Linked DNA regions of Methanococcus voltae PS. The protein of the gene in region 1 binds, or shares a complex with, the protein of each later gene. Links are inferred from orthologs where the notes say so. Each region holds a gene or a part of one and is shown on either strand. Other genes may lie near its edges.

The links.
Region 2: the proteins of M2325_RS00265 (region 1) and rnhB are in contact, whole or in part, in a crystal structure (PDB 3P83), measured with the Archaeoglobus fulgidus proteins. The link is inferred for Methanococcus voltae PS from one-to-one orthologs. Residues at the interface, in WP_010877842.1 of Archaeoglobus fulgidus: Val39, Ala42, Asn43, Val44, Ala45, Met46, Leu125, Asp168, Ser194, Asn218, Tyr219, Pro220, Ile237, Leu238, Ala239, Pro240, Arg241, Ile242, Glu243, Ser244; in WP_010878125.1 of Archaeoglobus fulgidus: Ala74, Ile178, Ala179, Ile183, Arg190, Ser195, Asn196, Leu197, Arg198, Gln199, Lys200, Thr201, Leu202, Asp203, Phe205.
Region 3: the proteins of M2325_RS00265 (region 1) and fen are in contact, whole or in part, in a crystal structure (PDB 1RXZ), measured with the Archaeoglobus fulgidus proteins. The link is inferred for Methanococcus voltae PS from one-to-one orthologs. Residues at the interface, in WP_010877842.1 of Archaeoglobus fulgidus: Asn43, Val44, Ala45, Met46, Pro120, Arg121, Pro123, Leu125, Gln151, Met192, Ser194, Asn218, Tyr219, Pro220, Ile237, Leu238, Ala239, Pro240, Arg241, Ile242, Glu243, Ser244; in WP_010877775.1 of Archaeoglobus fulgidus: Lys326, Ser327, Thr328, Gln329, Ala330, Thr331, Leu332, Glu333, Arg334, Trp335, Phe336.

Annotation. Positions count from the first base shown.
Region 1 is NZ_JANUCQ010000001.1:51,817-58,718, reverse strand. What follows is about bases 3,815-6,687. They hold M2325_RS00265 (DNA polymerase sliding clamp), read left to right. Parts: upstream 3,815-4,781; coding sequence 4,782-5,594; downstream 5,595-6,687. Other genes in these bases: M2325_RS00255 (50S ribosomal protein L44e), read left to right, coding at 6,453-6,687; M2325_RS00260 (DNA replication complex GINS family protein), read left to right, coding at 5,702-6,475; M2325_RS00270 (selenium metabolism-associated LysR family transcriptional regulator), read left to right, coding at 3,815-4,475. In the rest of the region: M2325_RS00290 (hypothetical protein), read left to right, coding at 1-169; M2325_RS00285 (helix-turn-helix domain-containing protein), read left to right, coding at 776-1,093; M2325_RS00280 (methyltransferase domain-containing protein), read left to right, coding at 1,098-2,168; M2325_RS00275 (hypothetical protein), read right to left, coding at 2,217-3,257; more of M2325_RS00270, read left to right, coding at 3,585-3,814; more of M2325_RS00255, read left to right, coding at 6,688-6,734; M2325_RS00250 (30S ribosomal protein S27e), read left to right, coding at 6,795-6,902.
Region 2 is NZ_JANUCQ010000002.1:238,672-245,670, reverse strand. The notes cover bases 2,197-5,166. They hold rnhB (ribonuclease HII), read left to right. Parts: upstream 2,197-3,275; coding sequence 3,276-4,058; downstream 4,059-5,166. Other genes in these bases: M2325_RS04350 (tRNA (adenine-N1)-methyltransferase), read left to right, coding at 4,253-5,166; M2325_RS04360 (formate--phosphoribosylaminoimidazolecarboxamide ligase), read right to left, coding at 2,197-2,934. Outside these bases: glgP (alpha-glucan family phosphorylase), read right to left, coding at 1-1,018; M2325_RS04365 (PspC domain-containing protein), read right to left, coding at 1,305-1,634; more of M2325_RS04360, read right to left, coding at 1,849-2,196; more of M2325_RS04350, read left to right, coding at 5,167-5,287; M2325_RS04345 (hypothetical protein), read left to right, coding at 5,515-5,997; M2325_RS04340 (hypothetical protein), read left to right, coding at 6,183-6,704; Glu-tRNA(Gln) amidotransferase subunit GatE, read right to left, coding at 6,839-6,999. UniProt on the Methanocaldococcus jannaschii protein: Endonuclease that specifically degrades the RNA of RNA-DNA hybrids.
Region 3 is NZ_JANUCQ010000001.1:517,272-524,159, forward strand. What follows is about bases 3,900-6,758. They hold fen (flap endonuclease-1), read right to left. Parts: upstream 5,892-6,758; coding sequence 4,908-5,891; downstream 3,900-4,907. Other genes in these bases: M2325_RS02455 (hypothetical protein), read right to left, coding at 3,909-4,763; galU (UTP--glucose-1-phosphate uridylyltransferase GalU), read left to right, coding at 6,188-6,758. In the rest of the region: M2325_RS02435 (DUF530 family protein), read left to right, coding at 1-1,444; M2325_RS02440 (hypothetical protein), read right to left, coding at 1,501-1,656; M2325_RS02445 (TIGR00296 family protein), read right to left, coding at 1,719-2,348; M2325_RS02450 (NOG1 family protein), read right to left, coding at 2,593-3,657; more of galU, read left to right, coding at 6,759-6,888. UniProt on the Methanocaldococcus jannaschii protein: Structure-specific nuclease with 5'-flap endonuclease and 5'-3' exonuclease activities involved in DNA replication and repair.

The DNA.
Region 1 (6,902 bases):
CACCAATCGAGACAATATGGAAAATCAAAATACAAACACAGATGTAAAAACTACGTCTGACGTCGAAGAAAATCAAGACAATAGTTCTGATGATATGGTTTCCAATATATTCAATTCAATTACTGGAGCAATAAAATCGATACCTATTATTGGGGGACTTATAAACTAAATAGCCCCCGTAATTAATTTATTTTTAACTTTGATTTAATTTTTTTAGATTTTTTTACAATTTCAATAATACATATTTTAATTTTTTTAATATTAATTATTACTAAATAAGTAAACGTGATAAAAACTAACTGCATATATAGATTTATTATGCTTTTTATCCAGTAAATAAAGGATAATTATATTTTATAACCATTAAATGTTATTAAATTATTAAATATGGTCTTAAGTCTTACTATTTAAAAAATAGACATTTTAAAATAATTTTATATTAATACTATATAAATGATTGCTGGTCAACATTTATACTATATATTACTTTCGATATATGTTATAAATATTGCCCATTAATAAATCTAATATTTAGTTCTTTTAAGTAGGTTATATTTATATATAATAAACAATACAACTATATATTAGTTTATTTAGTAATACGACCCTTTGTAAATATTTAGTATAGATATTGTTTCAACATTGAATAATGTTTAAATTTTTATAGATAATGTTGTCAAATTAGTAACAATTTAGTAATAGTTTATAAGTATATATGTCCCTTTAAAAGGGTTTTAGACAATCCTCCGAGGTGTCATAAGTGGGTTCTCATGACATGATGTTTATAAATCCTACAATTATTAGGTCTTTAAACAAGAGTAAACTTCGAAAAAGAATAGTGTATTTCCTATATGATGTTCATCCGCACGGGACTTACTTATCTGAATTATCTCGAAGAGTTAAATCAGATCCGAGTAACGTATTAGGTTGCTTAAAAGGTATGGGAAATCGGTACAATGGCAGTTCTTCGCTTATTGAATTAGGTTTAGTATCTTGCGATGGAAGAGAAGGTATGAAAATATATCAAATGACGGAATATGGAAAGACTGTTGTAGAATATTTAAAAGATTATGATTCTTCTGATAAATGGTGAAATCATGGATAGATTTGATTATACAAGCGATTTAGAAGATGGTAAGATGAATACAGAAGTTGGGTACTATAACGATATTTCAATAATAGAGGAAGAAGAATACATGAAGAATTTTAGATGCATGGATTATGCAGTAGAATATCTAAATAATGAATTATTGGGCACATTTTTTAGGCAAGGTTTAAAATTCGGAATATACAAAATAATAGACTTACATATGCCTACAAAAGAAAATTTGCTTTCCATGCTAGAATATCCAAATAAAGATTTTATATTGAAATATGTAAATACCGCAGTTAGTTTAGGGCTTATCAGAGAGAATTACGATGATAATACCTTAGAATTAAATAATGAATTTAAGTATTCATCTATTCACCCAAAATACCAAGATTTAATGGATGATTATATTGCACAATACGACTTCAGAACAAGTCTATTTCAATATGCTTTAATAGGTTATAATCATCCTGAGATACTATTAAACTTTAAAAAAGATGCAGATATATGGGATATGTTATTAAATACTGAATTTATGGATATAACAAGAACTGCAGCTTTTGAAGTATTAGATATCAAAAAAGGAGATTATATCTTAGATGTAGGTTGTGGTTCTCGCTCTCCATTATACTTTAGCTCAAAAGTAGCACCAAATGGTCAATACATGGGTGTAGATATATCTAAAAAGCTAATTAAAATGGCAGAAAGTAGATTAGAACGAAATGGAATCGAATGTGCAAAATTAAAAACATTAGATTTTAGCGAAACCATACCTAAAACTAAATACGACAGCGTAATTTGTACACATACACTTAGTTATGCAAAATCTCCAAGATTATTCTTGAGAAAAATGATGGATTCATTAAAAAAGAATGGAAAATTAATAATAATTGAAGAATTCTTTAAAGATTCAGCAAATGTTAGCATAGAATTATTTGAATTCTACCAAAGCTTAAATAAATACTTTATAGGGTATTTATCAAGGTCTGAAATTATAGATACCTTGGAATTATTAGGTTATGGATTCAAATATAAATTCTTGGGAAATTGCGGATTATTAATTGAAAAAATTAATTAAATTATTTTTTTATTTTGATATTCATTTTCTTAATCATTTAGCTATCATTTAATGTAGCTGTTTTGAAATTTCATTAATGATATTACATATTTCATCTAAATCTCTTATAGAGATATGATTTAAATCTAATTTTTTTATTTCTAAAACGACTCCGTCTTTTAGTATCCTATTTTTATTCGGACATTTTGTAACTAGTGATTTACCATTTGATAATTTAATATGTTCATTTATCTGTTTTGAAAATTTATTTGGATTTTTTGAATTAATAAATAATGAAATACCCTCTTCGTTTAAAAATTCAGAATGATTTATCTTTCCCTTTATATACATACAATATTCCACATATTTTTGATATGTTTCTTTTGCATTTAATGCTTCGTACATTATTGAACCATAGATATTTGGAATTTTATAAGTCTTTAATATTTTTTTAGCATTATTTTTTATCTCTTTTGAGTGTTCTGCGTCGTCTATTAATTTCATGAAATCACTTGAAAGACCGAAAAAACCCCCGTACTCGCAGTTTATAATCTTTGGAGAGCCTGTAGAACATACTATTAAATCGCCATAACCACAATTACCACCAACTTTTCCAGAAATATCTTCAAAGAGTATAACATTATATTCTTTGCATAATTCGGCTATTTCTTTTATTTTTTGACTTTGTAAGTACCCTGCAGATGAGGTAATGAATAAAACATTCAATATATCTTTTGGAATTGATTCATTACTTTGCCCATAAACCAGGTTTTCAAAAAATGTTTTTAAATACTTTGGATTTATTACGCCGTCTTCAGTTTTCAAACTAATTATATCAAAACCCAATAGTTCAGAATAATTTTTAAAACCATTCCACGCCCCCATATCCGGTATTATAGCATTCACACAATTTTCAAGGTTTGAATTTTTAGAATTATAAAAATTTAAGATATTACACGCCATGTATATAGAAGCATCTCCCGATGGCAAATAATGTATATGATAATTATTTTTAAGAATTGAATTAATAACTAACGAAGTTTCTTGTTCATTCCCTTCTTTTAAAACCAGTGCCTCCATGCACGGTTTTCTATATGGTAATACTATCATTAAAATCTCCTCAACTAATTTAAATCTTTAATAAATGATACATTATTCCAAAAGCTATTACAAATATGATTAATAAATACAATATTAACGTTCAAGGTATTAACTTATTTATTTGGTAGGACGTATATTTAGATTAATTATATATATTAGTTTTTTTAATATGTATTATTAGTTTAATATAATATCTTGAATATTGAATTAATTAGCATATAGAATATTATAATATAATATATATTTAAACAATTATGAAAATTCAAATTATACTAAAAGACATATTAAAATCATTTAATTAAAATAATAATGATGGCGAATAGCGATAGTGATATTATGGACCCAAAAATAAGTTACTTTCAAACTTTTCTACATGCTGCAAAAACTAAAAGCTTCTCAAAAGCCGCTAAAAGATTAGGCGTTACGCAAGGTACCGTTAGTAATCATATATCCGTGCTTGAAAAGTTTTTTGATGCGCAATTATTTTTAAGAACTCCCGAAGGGGTTGATTTAACCGTTGAAGGAACTATATTATTAGAAAATGCGGAAAAAGTTTTAGAATTCATTAATAACTCAAAACAGCAAATGAAAATGTTACATGAAAACCCTGAAGGTATTATTAGGATTGCTGCAAGTACCACACCAGGTGAATACTTAATACCAAGTATTATAAAAGAGTATAAAAAAGAATACAAAGACGTTAACTTTGAAATTCAAATTACAGACTCAGAAAAATGTTTCAAATTGCTCGAGGAAAGAAACGTTGATATTATCGCAGTTGGAAACATATATGATAAGAATTACGATAACATCGTTATAGGAAAAGATAGGTTAGTTTTAGTAGTGCCTAATGACCATTCCTTAGCTAAAAAACCAATCGCAAAATTATCCGATGTATTAAAAGAAGATTACGTCGATAGGGAAGTTGGTTCAGGAACTCGTGAAATACTAATAGATGCATTGAATAAAAAAGGATATTCAATGATGGATTTACATACAGTTATGAGTTTAGGAAGTACGTCATCTATTATCACGGCTGTTTCCGAAGGTTACGGAGTAAGTATTATTTCAGAAATTCCTGCGAAAAAATCAGCAGAAGCTGGCTTTTTAAAAATAGTTCCAATAGAAGACTTAGACCTTACAAGATACTTGTACTTAGTTAGAGGTAAAAGACCTAAAAACCCTAGTGCTATAAAATCATTCTGGGATTTTGTAAAAGGAGATTAAATTAAATAAAATAGTCAAATTAATTAATCATACACGTTATAAATTAGAATAAAAATGCAATAACTCTAATTTATGCTATTTATTTTTTTTAATATGTATTTGATATTTTTAATAGAGTATTTAAATTAAAAACAAAACATTAGATACATATAGTTATTTACATATAGTTAGTAAAATATAATAAAAAATGTTTAAAATTAATTATGTTTAAAATTAAATTGATATTAAATTGATATTAAATTTATTAATTAAATCTAACTTCTAAATATTTTTAGAGATATTATTTAAAAAAATAGTGGTGAGCAAATGTTTAAAGCAGTTTGTGATGCAAAAGACTTCAAAAAAATAATCAATGCTACAAGTAACTTAGTAGATGAAATATGTTTCGAAGTAGATGAAGAAGGAATTAAGGCAAGTGCTATGGACCCTTCACACGTGGCTTTAGTCAGTTTAAACATTCCTAAAACCGTATTTTCAGAGTACATTAGTGGAATACACGATTTAGGTATAGACTTAGAGGCCTTAAAAAAGATAATGGCAAGGTCTAAAAGTAATGATACAATAATTATGGAATATGATGAAGAAAAAAATAAATTGCTTACTACGTTTAAAAACAATGTTACAAGAAACTTCTCAATGGCGTTGTACGACATTTCATCAAATAATTTAAAAGTTCCAGACATAGAGTACCCAAACAAAGTATCTATCAAAGCAGGTGCATTTGTAGAAGCTTTAAAGGACTCAGAATTGGTAAACGACCATATTATCTTAAGCGTTAATTCAAGTGATAATCAATTTGTAATATCTTCAAAAGGAGATTTAAACTACAGCGAAACAATATTCTCACTTTCAAAATCGGAAACAGAAGTTGTAAGTTCAGAAGAGAATGAAGGAGCTGTGGAAAGCGAAGAAGTTATAAACAATGTAATGGTTGAATATAAAGTATTGGAAAACTCAAAGAGTACTTTCAATCTTGCATACTTAAAAGATATAACAAAGTCTACTGCATCAGAAGATATTTTAGACATATACTTAGGCGAAGATATGCCTGTTAAAGTAGAATATAATATTGGTGGCGCTAAATTAGTATTTTTACTTGCACCAAGAATTGAATCTTAATTGAAGTTATATTAATTAAATACTTCAATTAAAACTTTAGTATCTAATTAGGAATAATAGTATGAGTAAGAATTTAGTAATAAATAATAACTAAAATAAGTGAAAATATGTATAATAAAGCTAAAAATGCTTTTTTTGATGAAATAGCATCTCCAAAATTGCTTAAAATATCAGAAAGTCTTTATTCAGATATTAAACAATATGTGGAAAGCATTTCTAAAAAAGATAATATCAACGATTTAGATGTAAAAAAAATCAATCGTGTAAAATACTATTCGTCTTCGTTATTAAAGGTAAGATTATATAAAATTATTATTTTAAATGAAAACCCTGAATTATTAATTGAAGATGAAAAGGAAATTTATAAGATTATTAACAATCTTATAGATACCACTTTATGTAGTGACAACTCTGATTTTTTAACCAACTTTGAAAATATTATAGATGCTTCTGTTAAAAATTATGACCCAAATAGTGCAAAAAGTATGCAAATTAAGGTCAAAAATACCGCATTGCAAGATGATAGTGTATCAAATGGTTCTAACGAGTTATCCAGAAATTTAAAAGAAAATTTAGAAAAATTAACTGAAAATTTTGAAAAAAATGAACTTAAAAAGGATTATTCTTCAAATTTAGACTCTGATTTTCAAGATAATGTTTTTAAAAATATAGATGATGAAATACCAAAAGTTATAAATACTGAAAGAGATATTCATATTGTAAGAGTCAATCACAAGTTTCCATATTTTACAGATGGAAATTGTGTTTATGGTTTAAATAAAAATGATTTAATTTCTTTAGATGGGAGATTTTCAAAAATTTTAGAGAAACACAAAATAGTGGAACAGGTGACTATTTATGAAAATGAAAAAGAAAATTAAAAGATATTGTCCATACTGTAAAAAACACACCGTTCATACAGTAGAAAGAGCTAAAAAGAGAAAAGCAAGTGAATTGAGAAGAGGTCAAAGGTTATTCAGAAGAGTAACTGCAGGTTACGGGGGTTACCCAAGACCATTACCTGGTGGAGCAAAACCAATTAAAAAATTGGATTTAAGATACAAATGTGCAGAATGTGGAAAAATGCACACAAGAAGCAACGGTGGATTCAGAGCTAGAATGTTTGAATTAGTTGAATAAGTAAATTCAACATATTTCTACATTTAATTTTTAATAGATAGTGAAATAAAGGTGAGAAACATGGAATTAATACCAAGACCAAAAAGCAGATTTTTAAAAGTACAATGTACAGATTGCAACAACCAACAAGTTTTATTTGGTTGCCCATCAACAGTTGTTAAATGTACA
Region 2 (6,999 bases), on another replicon or contig:
CAAAACGTCTTGCCCAAACTACGGTAAGTTTTTCCTCATCAAATAATCGTCCGCACTGGTCAGCAACTACTTGATATAGTTGTTTTTTAAGGTGTAATTTTCTTTTACGTAGATTTTCAAGGTCTCCTTCTTCAGCGCACCGTTTAAGTTCCACATCTTGCCAAGAATTAACATCTTGAGCATTTGTAACATATGTTATTTCACATCTTTTAGGGACCCAATTCCACATTTCCTCGGTGGTTTGCTGATGTAATTTTGAAACTGCATTTGCTTTTTTAGACATTTTTAAAGCAGCAACTGTCAGATTAAAAGGATTTCCACCAAAGTTCTCAGCTGTTTTTAAATCCGTACTACCAAAGAATCCCATATTGTTTAATATGTTAATATCTTGTATTTCATTTCCTGCAGGTATCGGGGTATGGGTGGTAAATACAAGGTGATTTTTTACATAGTCCAATCCTTTATCTTCCATCATTCTAAAAGCCAAGGGAATAGCTTGAGCCTCATTTAAATGGTAAACGTCTATATTTTCACATTTTTTAAGTACTTCGTATCCTGCTATACCTAATACCATTTCCTGAGCAATATGTGTAAGATTATTGCTATCATATAGGTTGTATGATATTGTACGTGAAAGATAATCGTTTTCTGGAATATCCGTGGTTAAATAATAAATTGGACGAGTGCTAAATATTCCTGCAGGTAGTAAATAGGCTTTTACCCATAGTTTAGACCTATTAATTTCTAGGGGTACTTTTACATCAATATCTACCAAATAGTCGTGGAATTTACGTGTTTTACCAATAACCATACGACCTTCAATATCTCGCATTTGGTCGTAGTAGCCGTAACTCCAAAGAATTGATACTCCAACCATCGGATAATTTGCTCTATTAGCTGCTTTAAATAACGAGCCAGCCAAAAATCCCAAACCTCCGGCATAAGTTTTTAAAGCCTGGTCGATTGCAAATTCCATGCTAAAATATGCTATTTTTGAAGTTTCCTCTTTTTTATTCATTCCTACACCCGTCCATCCCTACTTGCAACATGTGGTTATTTTTATATGACCCATACATGAATTTTTATAAATTAATCAGTTAATTTACATCTATATATTTTTTTGTTTTTAATCATATTTTAAATATAGGTATTTGTAACGCTCAATATTATGAAAACCAAAATCTAAATATTAAAAAATCAAAAATAAAATAAAAAAACTAATAAAAATTAATAAAAAATAAAAAGAATAATAAAAAGAATAAATATAGTAGTAAAAAAAAGCAATAATAAAAATAAAGAAAAATTTAATTGTTTTTATTTTCTTCGTTTTCAGTATTTTCCGTATTTTCTTCGTTTTCATCTTTTTTAGGCTCAAAAGATGTAGTTATTGGCTCATTTTTGAATTTGTATTCGTTCTTAAATTTAGATTCATTTTTAGGTATTATTATAGCTAAAACGATGTACGTTACAATTCCTAATATAAAGCCTGTGAATACAGTTAATGCTACGTACAAAATACGTACAAGTGTTGGGTCAACGTTGAAATACTCTCCGATTCCTCCGCAAACACCCTCTAACATTTTATCGTCAACAGACCTGTATAATTTTTTCACATCTTTTTTGTATTCCTGCATAATTTCACCCTCGTATAAATTTATTTATTTTTTAGATTATTTTAAATTAGTTTAGATTCTTTGTAAATTTTTGTAAATTTTTTACTTGTATATGTAAATAAAGTAAAATTTGATAGATAGTATCAATCTATATTTAAAATTAAAAATTATAAGAAATGAATTTAAGATAAATATTTACTTAATATAATATTTGGTATACTATTTAGTATACTATTTAGTATAATATTTTGTCTTCCATTCCTAATTCAAGAGCCATTTTAATTTCTTTTGCAATTCTTTGACCCATACTTAAGTTTTCACCATGGTAGAGGAATGAATAAGGGCTTCCATTCATAAATGTATTTGTACCGCCGTCAATTCTTGCGCTCATTTCAAATACAACGAGTTCAAGGTTTTCATTACATAATGATTGCAAGCAGAATGGACCTATCATACCGGGGTTAACCAAGTCTTTGGCTTTATCTACTAATTTATCGCCCATTTCAAATACTTGTGGCAATAAACTTTCTCTAATTACGATAGGGAAGTTACCTGTAATAACATATGAGGGGTTTAATTCGATTTCCATCTGGTCTTTTGCAGGAATTCTAACAAATCCATCGATATTACTTTCGTATCTTCTGTCCATACCCATTAATTCAACTCTGTTATATAATGGGGAGTAAAAATAGTGTATACAGTAGTTTGTACCCACAACATATTCCTCAATATGTGCATTTGGTACATCGCTTTCTTCTAAAACACCCTTTTTGATAAAGTCCGCTACTTTTGCGTCAAACTCTTCTTTTGAGGAACATACGAAGTAACCTCTACCTCCTCTCGCACCAGGGAATTTTACCATTGAAGGACCGTTGATATCTTCAGGTTTTGCCAATTTTTTAGGTAATCTTAAGCCACTTTCGCCTAATATCTTACCTTCCAAATCTCTTTCAGCTTCCCACCTTAATATCTTTCTGTTACCAAACATAGGAACTTTAAATGAACTTTCAACATTGTCTAATCCACAATATGCGATAAATGAGCCATGTGGCACAATAATTGCGTTCATGTCTCTTAGTTGCTGTTGAATATCATCATTGGAGATGTCTGAAAATTTGTCAACGTATATGAATTTGTCAGCTACGCCAAATCTTTTGTAGGGTACATCTCTATCTTTTGTAGTTATAACCGCGGTTGAAAAGCCTTCTAACTTAGCACCTTTTAAAATGTGTAATGAAGTGTGACTACCAACGGTTACGATTGTTATCTCATCTTTGTTGTATTTACTAAATATGTCAAGTATTTCTTCTTTCTGTATCATTCTACCACCATAAGCAAGAATTTAATTTATAACTCTTACTCTAAAATATGATATTTAGTTAGAATATTTAAAGAATTTATTTGTTTACTTATTTACTTATTTACTTATTTATTTACTTATTTATTTTAAATATATACACATTTGCACATCTAAACATATTTATTAAATTTTACTAATGTACTATTATATTTATTCATTATAGTATTTACTCGTTCAAATTTATATATATTGTTACTATATACCTATAATACAAATAAAATGCTAATCAATTATAATAGAAAACTAAATAATAAAATAATAAAGAATAAAAAAGAAAATAAAATTATAACCAAAGTGAAAAAGTGCTAAAAAACGATATAGATGAAACACCTGTAACGCCTAAAGTAATAGGATTAGATGAAGCCGGAAGAGGTCCAGTAGTAGGGCCAATGGTAATAGCGGGCGTACTATTGGAATTAAACAATAAAGAAAAAACTAAAACATTTTACGATTTAGATTTGAAAGATAGTAAAAAGCTTTCTAAGAAAAAGCGAGAAAGTCTCTACGAAGAAATACAAAAACTTGCAAAAGTAGATAAGGTAGTAGTCACTGCAAAGGAAATTGACGACCAAATGAAAATAATTAATTTAAATAAAATAGAATTGAATGGATTTTCAAGTATAATCAATAAATTTTACAAGGATGAATACGGATTAGATGAAAATAGGCGAAATAATGGCTTTTTAACATATATCGATGCTTGTAGTAGTAACGAAACATCTTTTTCAAACCAATTGAAAGCAAAATTAATCAATAAAAACATAGATTTGATAGCAGAACATAAAGCAGACGATAATTATAAAATAGTCTCTGCAGCTTCAATAATTGCTAAAGTAACTAGGGATAATATCATAGATTCTTACAATGAGAAGTATAATACAATGGGTTATACAATAGGCAGTGGTTACCCAAGCGACCCAAAAACCAAGAAGTTTTTAAAACAGTATTTAGAAGATAACAAAGAATTGCCCGATATAGTTAGATTTAGTTGGAATACAACTAAAAAACTCTTAAAAGAGTATGATTCGGAAAATGGAAATATTGATTTGAAATGTGAAAATTTATTAAAATGGGTAAAGAATTAAAGTAAGTTAGAATAAGTAAAATAAGTAAAATAGGTAATATAAACTCCATAAAAATAAAATTTATATTTGATAATTGTAAATCTATAAAAATTAGAAGGACATATTATTCATAAATTTATTACAATAACTTATTACAATAATTTATTACAATAATTTATTACAATATTATTATCCTATAATATAATGGTGAAATAGTGACCAATGAAGAATTGACCAATAAAACGGAAGAAACACAAGAAACACAAGATATTAAAACTAACGAAAATACTGAATCCGTAGAAAAGAAAGAAGAAAATAACGTAGAAATGGAAGAAAAAAAGAAAGAAAAAAAGGAAGTAAAACCAACTTGGAAATACTATACGTATGATGGTTCTACAAAGACTAAAAAATTAGTTATTGACAAAAGGGGTAAAAAATACCTAATTGCAAAAGAAAACAAGGAATTTGGAAACGATTTAGGTGTAGCAAATTTAACGGATGTTAGCGAAGGTAACGTGTTACCGACCCATAAAGGTGACGAATTTTATTTAGTTGAGCCTACAGCTTTTGACATCATCAAAAAGATGAAAAGAAGCGTTACAACATTATTACCTAAAGATATAGGTCTTATAATTGCATACTGTGGTATTGAAAACGGTGAAACCGTTATTGAGGCAGGAACTGGTTCAGCAGGTTTAACAATGTACTTATCACAAGCAGTCGGTAAGGAAGGAAAAGTAGTTACTTACGAAAAAAGACCAGAATTTGCAAAGATTGCAAGAAAAAACCTTGAAATTATGGGTTCTGTAAAATTAAACCAACCAATAATTGGTGTAGATGAAGAACCAGTTGAAACAGAGCCAATTGTAAACGAAGTAGCTGAAAGCAAAAAAGTTTATAATGTAATTCAGAAAATAGGCGATATAACAGAAGGTATTGAAGAACAAGACGTTGACGTAATTGTTTTAGATATGCCAGACCCTTGGAATGTAGTTCCACACGCAAAACAAGCTTTAAACAAGGCAAAAGGTAGAATTGCGGTTTATGTTCCATACATAGAGCAATCAAAAAAAGCTGTAGAAGCTTTAAAAGAAAATAATTTCTTAGATATTATTACAATCGAATGTATCTTAAGAGAAATGGATATTTCAGAAAAAGGCGTTAGACCATCAACAAGAATGATAGGACACACAGGATATTTGACTTTTGCAAGAGTTTGCCCTGAAAAATTACCTTTAAATGAAGAATAATTAATAAATAACTAAATAAATATTTATAGCTCATAATCATGACTTCTAAAATATCTTTCTTTTTTTAGATTTTTAATTTAATCCCAATTGTAATTTTTAATTTATTTTTAAGCCATTAAAAAAATAAATTTAGGAATTACTTAATTCAAATAAACATGTTTAAATCATATATTGAAATATATTAAGATATGTAATTAAATGTATAATTAAATGGCTCGAGGTTTTTTATGGATTTTTCAAAAAACAAATTATACATATTATTGGGACTAATTGCAATAGTTTTGATAGCTATTGGTGGTATTATCACACTATCTGCCGGTTATTTTACCATATCTTCAGTTGCCACCTCTTCAGACGATGTGCAAGTAATAACTCATTACACCGATTCCCAAATTAAAGAAAAAGCTTTAGATGTGGATTATAATGATTTAATAGACTATAACGAACAATATGTTGGTAAAATAATTCATTACAAAGGTCAAATTATTAAAATTAACGAAAGCACAGGATATATTTATTTAACCTTGGCTACTAAAAAAAGTTCTGAAAATTATTATAATGGCAATAACATAAATGCATGGTACAAAGGCGATAAACTAGCTAACGGTACTATAATAAATGTTTATGGAAATTACAGTGGCTTAAAATGGGCAGGCGAAGATTCAGAAAATGAAACTATACCTTCAATACATGCATTGTTAATTGAATAATAGTAAAAGAATAATAAAAGAATAATAAAAGAATAATAAAAGAATAATAAAAGAATAATAAAATAATCATACTTTTTTTTATTTTATAAAATAATTTTTTAATTTAATTACTATAACTAAACACTATTAATATAAGTATATTTAGATATATTATTAATACATAACAAATGGCAGAGGTTTTTTTTATGAGTTTGCCAAAAAACAAATTATATACATTGTTAGGAATTATAGCAGTGATTTTAATAGCTATTGGCGCAATTACTATATTTTCTATAGGTTATCTTACCCCATCCCCAGTTACCATCTCTTCAGAGGATGGTGAGGTAGTAAAACAAATAAATGGCTCTCAAATTAATGAGGAAGCTTTAGATGTAGATATAGATGTAAATTATAATGATTTAATAGACCATAACGAACAATATGTTGGTAAAATGATTCATTATAATGGTCAAATTATTGAAGTTGACGAAACAGATGGGCGGTCATATTTAATAATGGCTACAAAAAAAATTTCTGAAGATTATTACGAGGGCAATAACGTAAAGGTTAAATATTTAGGCACTGGCTTAATTCAAGGTTCTATAATAGACGTTTCTGGAGAATATCGTGGTTTAACATGGGTAGAAGAAGGTTCTGAAAATGAATCCATACCTTTAATTAATGCAAAAATGATTGAAGATAAATATAAAATAATAATGTGTAGATAATCTATTAAAGTAGAATATATTACAATAGTAAATTAATAAAAATAAGAATAAAATAATAAAATAATAAAATAAAAATCATACTTTTTTAATTTTAAAAATAAATAGTAAAAATAAAAATAATTTAATTAAGTAAATTATTTATTAACAATACTTTTTAATTCATCTTGTAATGTTTTATTAATCAATTTTCCGTCTGCTTTTCCACGTAAGTTTGCCATACATCTACCCATCAATAAACCCATGGCACCCATGCCTTTTTCATTAACAACAGCAATGTTTTGCTTAATAATACTTT
Region 3 (6,888 bases), 470 kb from region 1 along the record:
TAATAAAGATAGTAAAGATAGTAACCATAATAATAATAATAATAATAATAATAAAAACAATATTCACTATATACCCAATAAATTTGAAAATTTTGATAAATATAATATTTATTCAGACAAAAAGCAACTTTTAAATGATTTGGAAAAAAATCTAGTAATTTTAGAAGATTATAGGGAAAAAATGGAGTTAAAAGGTTTTGATACTCCATATATTGGTGTTGGTAGACTAAACGGCGGTGAAGAAGACGATATATATGATATATTGAATTATTCATCTTATTTAAGGCGTGTAGTTGATGAAAAAAAGGGTTCACTCGAACGTGTTAAGTATGCTATCGTATCTCATAAAATAGCAATCGGTAACTTACAGGACTCAGGCAATTTAGATTTAATATGTAATTTGCCCTACGATGGCTCCTACAAAGAATTTTTGTTACAATTGCCACATTATGTGGTCAAAACTTACAAAAAATTCCTAACAATCTTGAATTCAGAAGGTAAATCCACTTTAAGCTCTACAACATTATCTATTGTTATAAAAGAAAATGGAAGAAGACGATTTAAACGTATTAAAGTTGAAGAAGAAGATTACGAAAAATATATTCGAGATACTTATGGTGACGCGATAATAACATCCATAAAAAAGAATTATACAAAAAGTAAGCTTTTAAATGACCAATACGTTAAAAAAATTCTAGCTTTATCTTATCTGCACACTTACCAGTCACTAATTGGGGATAAAATATTAAAAAACATTTCAAAAATGTTAAATATGAGTGAATTATCCTTAATAACTCAATACAAACAAATTTGCCAAAACTATGAGCGTGCTGACTGTGATGGTGGTATCATAGATGTTAGGCAAATAAATGAGTTAAAGTTTAAGAAATTACAATTAATTTCTAAATTGGAAGATTGCGGACTATATAAGGATGGAAAACCTTTAAAATGTCTTGAAAAGTCTCTTGAGGTTGAGAATGCCATATTTGAAGATGCCTGTTTAAATGTTCCTTTATCTCACTTATCAAATGATTTATTGAAATATTACTTAAATAACACGGCAGACGAAAGGACACGTTCAAATTTATTCCCTTCGATATTGGTAACTCCATCAAAATCTCAATTAGCATGGTTAAGGCTCAAAACTGACCATAAAAAAGTTTTAAACTATAAATTAATATTGGAAAAGGAATTCCCAAAGTATGACTTACCAATAAAATTAACTGGCGGTATTTTGCTCTATTTAGCTTACGATTGGGATATCGTGGAAAACTATGGTTATTCCAAATCTGAAATAGAATCAGCCTTAAAAATTATTTGCAATATAGAAGATATAACTAAAAAATTAGACTGTGAACCATTTAGTATTGAAAAATTAAAAGAATACAATAATATTAAGAAAAAGAAGACTAAAAAATTCTTAAACGCCTTGGGGAAAATCTAAGTTTAGTTAAAATAAGTTATTTAAAATAATTTAATCAAAATAAGTTATCTAACTTATTAAATTTTTTGGATTTTCTCACATTTTTCACAGATGGTTTTATAGCCAACCGCCTCAAATTCATGATTGCAGAATTTACAAACTACTTTTTTAACTTTTAACTTATTTTCATCAATTACTGTATATTTTTTTAATTCATCACTTTCAAAATCCAAATTAATCACCTTATGCTATTCAATTTCGTTATAGCCATTATTTTTATTAATATTTTTATTATTTATAATTTCTTATCTAATCCGCAACCCCTAAAATCTAAACGTTCCGTAACCATTCCTTCAGGTTTTAATTCCCTAAAAATCTGTGCTTCAAACGAATAGATGTTAACATCGTATTCTAACCACGCAGTAGGGTGCATACCTGCTTTAGTGCACAAATTTGAAAGATACTGTTTTTTACTCCAGTTATATTCTTTTGCAATTTGAGGCAATAATAACCCCCTATATGTACCAAACTCAATAATCAAACCGTGTTTACCTATGCTCATTTTTTTTATATATTCCATTGGGTTTTCGACGTCTAAGAGTTGAGGATGTGTTAATATACTGACTTCTATATCTATTTTCTTTAATTCGTCACGTGTTATGGGCGTAAAACGCGGGTCATGTACTGCAGCACTAATTGCAGCTTCTTTTAAGGCATCCTTAAGAGGCATAACCGGTTCAGGTATTCCAATACATCCTCGCAAGTTATTATCGGACTGAGTATATAATGATATGAAAACCCCTCTAGTCTCACTAAATATTTTTGGAGCGTTGGATATAGAGTAATCCGTACCGTTTAAATAATTCTTCAAAATTTGCCTTGTTTCATGTACTGCAAAAGTACCTTCTTCAAGAGATAGCTTCAAAAGGACCCCCTCCTCAATATCGAAGTTTACCCGTATTTTTGTGTTAATTTTCTTAATTTAATTATTTTATATTCTAGTAAAATATTTTCTTACAATATAATTTTCATATAATATATATTATATTTTTACGCTATATATTAATGTTATACAATTAGAGAATATTGAAAAATAAAATAATAATAAAATAATAGTAAAATAATAATATAATATGGTATAAAAAATAAAAAAGAAAATAAAATAAATTTTATTGCTCTATTAATTCAGATAATCCTATTTTATCAATTGTTTCAAGAATTTCGAATTTTAAGGATTCTATACCTTCTTTACTAATAGATGAAACCTTAACAACGTTAAAATCTTCTAATTCTTTTTCCATATCTTCAATTCTTGCGATTTTGTCTTCATCCATATCCACATTTTCTAAATCAGATTTTGTCATAGCAACAATAACTGGAACGCTAAAGGTCTTTTCTACTTCCTTAAGTAAGCTCATCTGTGCGTCAACTGTAAAACCACAATGTTCAGTAGGGTCTATAACGTAAATTAAAGCGTCAGACAAGTAGTTTATCGCAATAACTGCGTGAAGCTCAATATCGTTTCTTTCATAGATAGGTCTATCCAAAACACCTGGTGTATCAACAACTTGAATTCCTTCTTCGGTATATCCGATGTTTAAACCTTTCGTAGTAAATGGATAAGTGTTTACTTCTGGTTCTGCACCTGTAAGGGTTCTTAATAATGTAGATTTACCTACATTAGGGTATCCTGCAATAACTATTGAAGGTAAGTCCTTAACTGTTGGTATATTCTTTAATTTGTTTTGCGCAACACCTAAAAATGCTAAATTAGGGTAAATCTGCTTAATAATTGAAGAAACTCTACCTACAAACTGTTTTCTGTAGAATGAAGCATCCTGAGGAGATTTAGCTTTTTTAGCTCTTCTTGAATATTGTATGCCCAATCTTCTGATTATATCTGAAGCCCATTGAATTGCAGCAAGTGATTTTTTAAATTCGTCACTTCCAACCATAATTTCCAATATTTCCCTATAAAATGGCTGTAAATTGTCAACTGATGGCGTTTTTTCAACAATTTTTATTAAATTATCTGATAAAACTGACGAAATAACCCTAATTTTGTTATCTTCTATAATTCTTGATTTGGGGGTGCTTAATCCTCTAGTTGTAGTCCTTAATTCCCCAGCTAATTTTTCAGCTCGCAAGTATGCTTTGTCCATTAATTCATCAGGATATAATATGGACGGCATTTCTTTGAACGGGTTTGCTTCTACTCTTCTTTTTCTTGCCATAGTTCTCACCATTTCCTACACTAAGTTATAATCTTGGTTATTGATTAGTGCCGTGTTTATATAAAATATGCCAACGTTTCTTAGCATATTATTGTAACTTGTAATTAGATAATAATCGTTTAACTATATATATCTTATTTAAAACCAAAAGTTAAACAATTAAATATGGTTAAAAATGAATAAAAATATTAAAAAATATTAAAAAAATAAAATAGGAGATAAATAAATGTATTTAGTCAAATACTATAATTTTATAATTTAATCTCAAATTCTTCTAAATCTTCTAATTTTATTTTATTTTCTGTTATTTTAGTAGGTATATTATATATCTTTTTAGGTTCTGACGGTTTTCCTTTAAGTCCCAATATTACAATATCCGTTTCTGGCTTTTCTTCGTAAATAGAAACTAAGTCATTTACAGGGTATGAATCTTGGTATACTGCATAGACTGATTTATCAAACAAGTACAATGCACCATTTTTCTCAATAAGTCCATTTGATTTTAAATATTCTACGAATTTTTTATAATCTAAATTATCAAATTTGATAGCTTCTTTATTTTCAGTATTTTCTACATCAATGTCCTTATCTGCATCTAATCTATTATTGTCGTCATTGTTATCTACATTTGATATGTTAATTTCAATGCTATCGTCAGTTTCAAATTTTTCAATTTTTATGGGGGTAACTGTATCTTTTTCAGTATTTTTATTATTGGTATTATTACTACCGTTAAATTCTTCAAAACTTACGTATTCGTCCATATTTTCATTTTCATCGATTTTGGCACTTTTTGAATTTCCAAAAGGATTTAAAAATCTTTTAAGATTAAGTGAATTTATAAAGTCTTTAAATTCTCCAAAAAATGAATTGGAGCTTTTTGAATTATTAAATTCTTCTTCGCTTTCGTAAATTTTAATTTTCTTAGTCTTAAGTTTTCTATCTACCTTGGTAAGTTTTTTATAAATCCATTTTATTGTGAAATATCCGAATAATACGAAAATTCCTGCTATAATAAACGGAATTAATAAAAGTAACCCTATCCAAAAGATTATTTTTAAAAATAATGGTACTGAAGAAGATTTTCCATTTATATATACTGGCATATTAACACCTTTTAGTGTCATTCTTTTAAATTAATTTATCATTTTTTTATTTATTTTAGTATTATTTTATTATAAATCGATTATATGAAATATATTGAATTACCTATATTAAACTATCTATATATGATATACACGGCTTAAAATTTAAAACCAACTGTCTATACTACTCTGTGATAATTTATTTTTAATCAATCCGTCCAATTTTTCAGACGATGATTTAACCCTATCTTCTGAAAAATCATTTTCTTCAACCAAAAATTTAAAAATTCCTTCTAAATTCGGTCTTTTTAATTTTAAATCGCCTTTTTTGTATTCTGAAAGTTCTGGTTTATCAAATATTTTTCTAATTTCCGAATAGTTTTCTATTTCAGGTACATATTTTTCCATCTGGTTAGTTTTAACAATCTCAAGAGCTTTTTTAGGTCCTAATCCCTTAACTCCTTTTGGATTGTAGTCCGTACCTATTAAAATAGACATATCAATCAATTGACTACGATTAACGCCTAATTCTTCTAAAACTTCACTTAATTCTATATATTCTAATTCTTTGGAGCCAGAGCTAGTCATATTTTTTATTACTTTGTCCGCACCATATAGTAAAGAGTCATAATCTTGACTAACAACTGCAAAAGCATCTCCATTTTTCACTATTTCTGCACATTGAGCTTCTCCTTCAGAACCAGACGTTAAATGAGGTACTCCCATTAAATCCAAAAGTCTTTTGCAATTTAAAATCATATTTGTATCCAAATAATTCATTCTCTTTGCAAATTTTTGCATTTTTTCAGTGTCTTCCTCTTTTTTTGCAACAAGGTATTCACTAAGTGCTTTTTGTCTCGTTTTACGTCTTTCTTCTCGGGTAACTTCTTTTAATTCGTGAGCCTGACCGTCAAAAACCCATATCGGTGTTAAACCCATTTCAAGCATATTGATGGTTTTATAGAATATACCATTATAAGCAGAAGTTACTTCCCCGCTACTATTTTTCAAAGGTGTCCCATCTCGCAACCTTATACTTGATAAAAATTGATAAATTACATTCATGGCATCAATTGCAATTTTTTTATTGTTAAGCTCTTTTTTTGAAATTGATTTTTTTGAAATTATTTCGTTAAGCTGTACTCCCATAATAACACCAAATATTTAATCATTTTAATTATTTTAATTATTTTAATTATTTTAATTATTTAAATCATATTTTTCTATTTTCCGTTATTTTATAAATTTATATTGCACTACTTTATATATTAATTTTAAATTATATATTAATATATAATAAATAATCTATATTAGTGTAAATAACACATATGTCAAATAACTATGGATATACCTATGAAATATAGGAAAATTTATACAAGAATCTAGATAAAAATCTAGATAAAAATCTAGATAAGACATATAAAGCGACGAGAAAGAGGGAAAAAATGGTTAAAAAAGCAATAATTCCGGCAGCAGGTTTTGGTACAAGATTATTACCAATTACAAAGGCTCAACCTAAAGAAATGCTCCCCGTACTGGGTAAACCCATAATTCAATATGTAATCGAGGATTTAGCAGAAGCGGGTATCTCAGATGTTATGATTGTTACCGGAAAAGGAAAATATGCAATCGAAAACCATTTTGATAAGAATTTCGAACTTGAAGAACGTTTGAAGAAAGATGCAAAATGTGACGCTTTAAAGGCAATAAGTGATATTAACAATTTAGCAACAATATACTACACAAGACAAGGGAAACAACTAGGTTTAGGGCACGCAATTGGTTGCGGTAGTGAGTTTGTAGGTGACGAGTACTCTATTTTAATGGTGGGGGATACAATATACTCCAAAAATGTTGCAAAGGAATTAATGAACGCACATGAAAAATACGGTTGCTCAGTAATTGCACTTGAACGAGTACCAATGGAAGACGTTTCAAAATATGGGGTCATAGCAGGCGAACAAATCGAAGAGGGTATTTACAATATTCACGATTTGGTGGAAAAACCGCCTGTTTCTGAGGCTCCTTCAAACTTAATTATCACCGGAGCTTATTTATTGTCTCCAAAGATATTTGAGCATATTAAAAATACAGAACCAGGGCGCGGAAACGAAATTCAGCTAACAGACGCGATGAAAACATTATT